One region of the Paenisporosarcina macmurdoensis genome, then DNA from elsewhere that is predicted to be linked to it. Evidence: a T-box and tRNA genes for the amino acid it is inferred to sense, from the RefSeq annotation. Region 1 holds a T-box; the other holds one or more tRNA genes.

The links. A T-box is a leader RNA that pairs with one kind of tRNA and senses whether it is charged. The one in region 1 lies ahead of alaS (alanine--tRNA ligase), so its partner is inferred to be a tRNA-Ala.
Region 2: it encodes a tRNA-Ala, which carries the amino acid that the T-box ahead of alaS (alanine--tRNA ligase) is inferred to sense. The anticodon was not compared.

The regions. Positions count from the first base shown of each region.
Region 1 covers NZ_JBHSRI010000018.1:105,631-110,070, reverse strand. Annotated here, with positions in the region: gene alaS (alanine--tRNA ligase) at 1-2,148, opposite strand, end outside; T-box leader at 2,209-2,418, opposite strand; gene ACFPYN_RS10225 (HAD family hydrolase) at 2,514-3,170, opposite strand; gene recD2 (SF1B family DNA helicase RecD2) at 3,736-4,440, opposite strand, start outside.
Region 2 covers NZ_JBHSRI010000025.1:637,371-641,810, forward strand. Annotated here, with positions in the region: gene ACFPYN_RS16750 (glycerophosphodiester phosphodiesterase) at 1-444, shown strand, start outside; gene ACFPYN_RS16755 (DUF2804 domain-containing protein) at 569-1,600, opposite strand; tRNA gene ACFPYN_RS16760 (tRNA-Ala) at 1,744-1,814, shown strand; purine riboswitch at 2,157-2,260, shown strand; gene ACFPYN_RS16765 (5'-methylthioadenosine/S-adenosylhomocysteine nucleosidase) at 2,464-3,345, shown strand; gene ACFPYN_RS16770 (staygreen family protein) at 3,735-4,199, shown strand.

The DNA.
Region 1 (4,440 bases):
CTCTTCTAAGACACTCTCTTCCTCTTTTACGAGTTGATATGCTGCTTTACCAGTTACAGCTTCAATTCGACGAGTACCAGCGCCAATCCCACTTTCACTTACAAGTTTAAAGAAACCAATTTGTGAAGTGTTCGTCACGTGACATCCTCCACATAATTCAAGTGAATATTGATTGATAGAAACCACACGAACAATTTTTCCATACTTTTCACCAAATAGTGCCATCGCGCCCATTTGTTTTGCTTCATCAATCCCGTGGAAGCCAGTAACTACTTGAATATCTTCCCATATCTTCTCATTTACTTGTCTCTCAATTGTCACAAGCTCTTCTTTCGTCACTTGCCCAAAATGAGAGAAGTCAAAACGCAAGCGATCTGGACCAACATATGAACCCGCTTGGTTTACGTGAGTTCCTAACACATCTTTTAATGCTTGATGCAATAAATGTGTAGCTGTATGATTTTTAACCGTTGACTTGCGTAATGTTTGATCCACATTTGCCGTAACTTCAGCACCTGTCGTCAATTCGCCAGAGTCAATTATCATGGTATGAAGATTTTGACCATTTGGCGCTTTTTGAACATCTTTGACAAAGCCTTTGAACAAATCATTTTCAATGCGACCGTGATCGGCAATTTGACCACCACTTTCAGCATAGAAAGGTGTGTGATCTAGTACAACTTTAACTTCATCGCCTTCTTGAGCTTGTTCAACAAGTTCTCCGTCTTTTACGATAACTAAAATTTTAGCAGTTGCAACGACAGTATCGTAGCCAATAAATGTACTTGTTTCTTTAATATTACCTAATACTTCAGATTGTACTTGCATGGAATCTACATCTTTACGTGCAGATCTAGCACGGGTACGTTGAGCTTCAAGAGAAGCTTTAAATCCTTCATGGTCAACTGTCATGCCCACTTCTTCAGCATATTCTTCAGTTAACTCAACAGGGAAACCATACGTATCGTATAAACGGAACGCGTCACTACCTGGAATAACAGTTAAGCCTGCAGCTTGTTGCGTAGAAATGACGTTCGATAAAATACCAAGTCCATCTTGTAAGGTTTCATGGAAACGCTCTTCTTCATTTTTAATAACACGCATAATGAAATCTTTTTTAGCAGAGACTTCCGGATAAAAGTCATTCATTATTTCTCCAATAATTGGCACTAACATGTACATAAATGGACGGTCAATACCTAAGTTTTTACCAAAACGGACAGCACGACGTAATAATCTACGCAACACATAGCCCCGTCCTTCATTAGAAGGGAGTGCACCGTCTCCTATAGCAAAAGCAACTGTACGTGTGTGATCTGCAATAATTTTAAACGCGAGATCATCCTCACCACCGTTACCGTATTCTTTACCTGCGACTTCTTGTGTTTTGTTGATAATCGGCATAAATAAATCCGTATCAAAGTTAGTAGGTACATTTTGTACGACACATGCCATACGTTCAAGACCCATTCCCGTATCAATATTTTGCTTAGGAAGTGGCGTATATGTGTGATCAGGATTGTGGTTGAATTCCGAGAAAACTAAGTTCCAAATTTCTAAATAGCGATCATTTTCTCCACCTGCATACATTTCAGGATCCGTTATGTCATTGCCATAACTCTCGCCTCGGTCATAAAATATTTCCGAGTTTGGACCACTTGGACCTTCACCGATGTCCCAGAAATTTCCTTCTAAACGAATAATGCGTTCTTCAGGAATCCCTATTTCATCACGCCAAATTGCATACGCTTCTTCATCTTCTGGATGGATGGTAATTGATAAAAGTTCTGGGTCAAAGCCCATCCATTTTTTGTCGGTTAAAAATTCCCACGCCCAGTGAATGGCTTCTTTTTTGAAGTATTCGCCAATCGAAAAGTTTCCTAACATCTCAAAGAAAGTATGGTGACGAGCAGTTTTCCCTACATTTTCAATGTCGTTTGTACGAATAGATTTTTGAGCATTCGTTATGCGTGGGTTCTCAGGAATCACACGACCATCAAAATATTTTTTTAAGGTTGCGACACCACTATTAATCCACAGTAGTGAATTATCGTTAATTGGTACTAGTGGCGCACTCGGTTCTAGTGCATGTCCTTTTTCAATAAAGAAATCTAAATACATTCGTCGAATTTGTGCTGCAGTTTTCATCAATATTCCTCCTTAAGTTAGAAAAGCGTAAAGCGCATAGAAAAAGCCCTCAATCCCTAAAAAAGGGACGAAGGCTTCAATTCGCGGTACCACCCTAGTTACAGCAGAAAGTTCTCTGCTGTCTCTCGATTATGCCTTAACGCGGCTTACGACAGTGATTAGCTGCACTCAGGAGTAGCTTTCCATCCATAAACTTGAAGGTTCTTTCAGCCAAGGAACCTTTTTCTTGTGCAAGCTTCAAAAATGTACTTTCTCCATCAACGTTTTCATTCATTTGTTTAGAAGTATAAAAAATAATTGCCTGTGTGTCAATTCTCTTTTGAAAATACTCCATTTTCCTTCGTTAATCCACCAAAACTTATGTCCTATGTTCCACTTAACTCTTTTAGGATAAATTCCAATGGTCTTTCTGCCATAGAAGACAACCTCAGACTGTGATCTTCAAAAGCTAAATTAGTGGTTACCGGGTTAGGAAAGATCACACATTTCAAGCCTGCTGCTCGTGCTGCTTTTAAACCGTTCAATGAGTCTTCAAAAGCAACCGCTTCATCTGGTCTCACACCTAATGCTTTTATGGCTTGTATATACAGTTCGGGGTTTGGCTTTACAGATGTTACATCATCGCTTGTTTTGATTACTTCAAAATAGTGGATTATGTGAAGTTGCGTCAAAAACTTTTCTACCCAATTCCTTTTTGAACTGGAAGCCAATCCTATTTTTAGCCCCGCTTCTTTAGCTGCAAGCAAATAATCTTTCACACCATCTCTTAAAATAGGCTGCCCAATCTTTTCGTGGAATAGTTTTGTTGCCAACTTTTTGATTTCAGAAATCGTTGAAGATTCTTTTATATTGGACAAAATATATGTATCTAATACTGTATCATCCGTGCCAATGACTAATGCAAATTGTTCAATCGTCAAGTTCATTTCATGTTGTAATAATGCATCCTTATAAGCTTCATACCACACTGTTTCTGTATCAATAATCAGTCCATCAAAATCGAAAATAACTGCTTTTATCATGCTGCACCTCTTTTGAAAGTATAGTTTATCAATTTTTGCATAGAAAAAAACACTCTCCAACCTTTGAGAACTATCGGCTGATCCATAAACTAATATCCCATTTGACTACTAGAAAATGCGACTCTCTCTTCGCTCTTTTTTATCGGTATTGGGTCTATGGTTGTGCAGTTTACTGCTACGCTTTCCGCTGGAGACTAAGCTGTTTTACTACATATCTACACAATAAGTAAATAGTAATTAAACAGGGTCTTTCCCTTTTTTAGTCCAATGGTGCATTGGACTAAAGCCCAAAGCAAACAGAATCTCTTTATCTTTGTGATTCTATGTAGATGAACGATAAAAACATTTCTTCTTTCGTCAATTCTCTAATTCAATTTTACGTAGGAAAAGTATATTTTCGATTTGCGAAAGTTGAGTACTTGGAAAAATAATAATTTACAAGAAATCAACTCCAGTGCAGCTTATGGACCGGAAAGTCTCCTCTCTGCGAGGACTTTCTAGCCCGATTTTCCGCGGGAGTGTCGCTGATTCCTTGCAACTATAAATGTTTTCGTTCTTGTTATCGTCATTCAGCCTTTGCTTCTAAAAAATCATATGGCGTTGTTCCATTCATGCCGACCAAGGGGTGAATCTTCAAATGATTAGTTGCAGTCAATGACACTGGTCCTTCTGTTTCATTCGAATCTTCATCTTCGATAATCGGTTCTGTGACAGGCACGATTTCTTCACTTAATCGTTCTTTTAGTGAGGTTAATCGAGCTAAATCATCAGTGCGTTCGATACCAAATTTAAACACATCTGCGTCTCCGCACAGAATCAAGAAATTCTTCGCACGGGTAATCCCTGTGTACAACAAATTACGGCGAAGCATTTTCATATAACTTCGCACGACTGGCATGATCACTATAGGGAACTCACTTCCCTGAGATTTATGAATCGAGCAACAATAGGCAAGAGTTAATTGCCCAAGATCATTTCGCTGATAGGTCACTTCGATACCTTCGAAGGAAACAATCATCATGTCTTGTTTTTCAATATTTTCAGTCGCTTTGGAAATGCTGATTACTTCACCCATATCGCCGTTATACACTTGGCTCTCCGGTTGATTTACAAGCTGTAATACTTTATCCCCAATACGATAAATAGTTTCCCCAAACACTAATTCTTTGCGTTTCTTTGTATCATTTGGATTGACCATTTGTTGAATCATTTTATTTAACGCATCAATACCAGCCGGACCTTTATACATCGGTGCCAGTACTTGCAATTC
Region 2 (4,440 bases), on a different contig from region 1:
AAGACCTTTCAACACACGACACATCATGTGAATATTGAGTTGAAATCAGACGTCTTTCCCTATGAAGAAATGGGAGAGAAAGTTCTATATTTGGTCGAGAAAATGGGGATGGCTGATCGAGTGGTAATCTCGTCATTTGATCATGAAGCCATTCGGAATTTTAAACGATCGGCTCCTCATATCGAAGTGGCTATATTAACCATGGAAGTACTCGTGGATGCATACGATTATGCGCGTGTTATTCCAGCGGATGCCCTTCATATATACTTGCCAACAGCGATGCGCAAAATGACAAAAGATGCATTACTTAAAGGAGCAATCATACGCGTCTTTACCGTTAATGATGAGGACAATGCACTTGCCTTGGAACAAATAGGTGTGCATGCAATATTCACTGATTTCCCTAAAAGAATGAAGCAGTTGTTTGATTTAAAACAGGCATAGGAAGGGAGAAAGGAAGAAGTGGATATTCCTTTCTGTCCATTCGCTTGGAGCTGGACAGTTGGTCTCCTCAGTACGCACAAAACCCCACGTTCTCCTAAATAAACGGAGAACGTGGGGTTTTCAATTACCATTTTGCTGTATGTTCTTCAATGCAACCGAGTAATTGTGTTATGGCTAGTCGAGAGCCGTCTTGTAAATAAACGACGCCGTTATAATAGCCCACCATTTGATATACGGTAGACGTGACGAGTCGAGCGTTGATCTTGGCTTCACGTTTAAAAAATGGAGTGAACGTTAAATTCACATCTTGTGAAAATTTTGATCGAATATGCCAGGGTTTCATAAAGTCTGTATTGTCGTAGGTGAAATTTACATCTTCTGAGATTTTAGACATTTTACCATTAACAAACACAGCATTCTCTGTCATCCCTGTACCATCTGTCCATTTTCCGCCAAAGTTAAGACCTATTCGCTTATTTCCTACGCGTTGAGAAGCCATCGCCCAGTTCCATGAAGCGGTTCTTGGCCAAACCCCACGACCATAATCAAGCACAGCGTAGCTATCTTCGGGATTAAATGAATAGCGCTTGTCCCCAAGTTTTACGAAACCACGAGTTGGCAACGTATGATGTTTGGCAGTATGTTGAAATAATTGACGATTCCATGGAATCACCACATTTAACGAATCATCGTCTTCCGGATGCTCGATATGTAAATCGGCATGAAGCAAATCACCATCAAAATTTGAGATGGTTACGGCCATATGAGTTTCGTTTTGCATATGTAGTAGCTGAACAGTCATTTCGTTATTTGAAAATTTCACTGTTTCAAGTACTTGATTAGGCATATGTACACGTTGTCCAAGTGGAATAGTAACCGTCTTTTCGAAAAAGCGTTGCGTTTCATAATCTAAGAAATAGACACAACAAACGGTCGCATAATCCATATGACGTATGGTGGCTGAAAATAAAATATCTTCACCGAATACACACCAATAATTCCATTTTTTCTTTCGCATAAAATGACCAGACAGATTACTATCAATTAACGGTTTTCGTGAAAAACCGATGGCAGCTGGGTTTAAATTTCCTTTTGAGTCGCATAAAGATATTGGAGCTAGGATCTCACGTTCTGCGTGTTGTTGCACTTTTTGCATCTCGCCACCCTCTCGCCTCTTGAATCATCACGTAAATTTGCTATATACTACTTATTGTAACAAATATATTCATTTAGGGATATTAGCTCAACTGGCAGTTGTTTAAGTCGACGGTACAATCAGAATTAATTCAATAGTAATACGGGGCCGTAGTTTAACGGGAGAATGACACAATGGCATTGTGTAGGCGGCAGTTCGATTCTGCTCGGCTCCATACCTTTTCTTCACTCAAATTTCAACTTGTGCAAACTTAAAACTTGAATGAAGAACTACTAGCACTTTCACTATTTCAGAATAGTGAAAGTGCTATTTTTATGTCATTAAATATGGAGAAATTAATCCGTTTTGTCCTATTATCGGACCGTGTTCAACACCAATTTGTAGAGCTGGTTTTTTTAAAGGTAAAGAAAATATTGACTAAAAAGTGAATTATTTTGAAATTCGAATCGTTTTTTCTCTCTTTTATCCCTTAAAGACGAACATTAAATAGTTATTTAGAACTTAATATTCACCTTTCTGTTGAATGTCTTTTATAAGTTTGTTATATTATCAACATAATAATATTAATAACAGTACTCGTATATGCTCAGTAATATGGTCTGAGCGTTTCTACTTAGTTCCCGATGAAAGAACTGGACTACGAGTTGAAGTATTCGGTTGTTCGGCATTTTTGCTGTTACCATTTTATGATTAGCATGAGTTCAGTTTTGCTTAATTGTTATTACTTTAACTTTCGTAGGTCTAGTAGGTAGAAATCATTCTATTTCCTAGACTTTTTTCTATGGATCAAATCTTCGAGTATATCAAACACCAAGGAGGAAAACGGATTGAAAGCAACAGCTAGTATAAAGGAGAGATTATTAATGAAAAACAATAGGATGAAAAAATCCGCTTTATTAGGAATTATTGCTTTACTGTTTGTATCGGTATTAGCAGGTTGTACTTCAACATCAGAAAAGGATACTGTTCAAGAGAATACTCAAAGACCAATTATGATTCAAGGTCCAATGCCAATAGAAGCTGAAAAATTTGCTGAGAAGTTAGAAAATGTGAAAGAAGAACAATCTGGGGATTTTGTATTTTACATAGGAACTTTAGACAACTATCCTGTAATTGTTGCAAAAACAGGTAAGGGAATGGAAAATACAGCAGCTGCTACAGCAGTGGCGATTGAAAAATATAACCCTATAGCAATCATCAATCAAGGAACATCAGGTGGGCATGATCCAGATTTAAACGTATTTGATATTGTTTTAGGAAAAAGAACGACAAACTTGGGAGCTTTAAAAACAGGAGATAAGGGCGAAGGCGAAGGCATTGATCCTACTACCTGGAAACCTATGGATTTGATGGCTTCTGAAGGAAGTGCAGGAGAAGATCCTAATGCTGAAAAAGCTCGTTTCTACGAGGGAGATAAGGAATTACTCGCAGCTGCAAATGCAGTTAAAGACAAATATACTGAGGGTAAAATTGTCGAGGGTACAATAGGTTCTGCAGACGTTTGGAATAATGAAGTGGATAGAATCAAATGGTTCCACACGAAATATGGCACATCTGTTGAAGAAATGGAGGGTGCAGCGGCAGCACAAATTGCTAAAGCATACGATGTACCATTTTTGGGGATTAGAGTGCTATCTAATAACAAAACAAATGGTGGTCAATACAACCCAGATACGGCAACCGCATGTCAGGAATATGTTTATGAAGTAGTGAAAAAATATATATCTACAATGCCAAGCGAATAATATAGTAGACCCACATTTACTTCAAACCAAGTAAACAATTGCACAGCTGGAAGTGTGAAGGTCGTCGGTTAGATGCCGAGCTACTCCATTATAGTAATAAACCACTCATATCAATTAATGAGTGGTTTATTTTTTTAGTTTTTCAACCAAAAAATATGACCTTATTTTCATAGCAGTTTAATATATCCGGAATTCTCAAGTATTCTTTATTGCTATCAACCCAGTCATATTGTTAGTGGTCTACATATTGTAATTCATATGAATTGAAGAAAGGGAGACTCATTTGAACGAACACCTAAGAAACATATATAGGTTAATCAATCTTGATCCAAACGCATTTAAGCTTTTGACGTTCTCGAAGCATCACTTTTGCTTGCGGGGAGAATTAAATGTCTGACTTTAATCCACAGAAATTATCAGTGAAACTCATGCCGCCTGCTACTTCCGAACAACCAATAGAAGGAAGGAAATATACGCTCACTCATTCTGATATTACTGCTGAATTATTTTTAGATATTGGATATGTGTACAATTATGAGGCTGTTAACTGGAAAATGCGGGATGAAGTGCTGGCGAAATGGAAAAAAGATAAGCATGGTCGTTTAAATTTAGTAGGAAAGGCATATATAGATGGAGGAGAGTTCGGTGAAAGTGTTTCAGGCATTCGTTTTAACATATTCAAAAAAGAAATGGAAACTGCACTAAAAGGAATTGTATATGGAGACCTACCATTTTACGATAACTATCCCGACTTGCTTGATGCCCCCATATTTATATATTATGAATCAGTTTATCCACAATATCGTCAGATTTATTACTATGGGACACCGCGCCAATATTTAGAGCAAATCTAGAATTCAGAGACGTTAGCACCTACTTAATCTTTGTGATTAAATAGGTGCTTTTTGTTTTATGTCGAACTAGCAGACATATTGTCAATTTATGCTGAATTCAAAACAATTCCTTTTCAATGTAAGTTACTTACATTAATATGAAGATTACATCTTATTTTTCAGATTTTTTTATAGTCCTAATCGTCTATTCATAACGAGTTTTATTCTAAGTGGTGGATTAAATTTTTAATTGGAGTGAAAT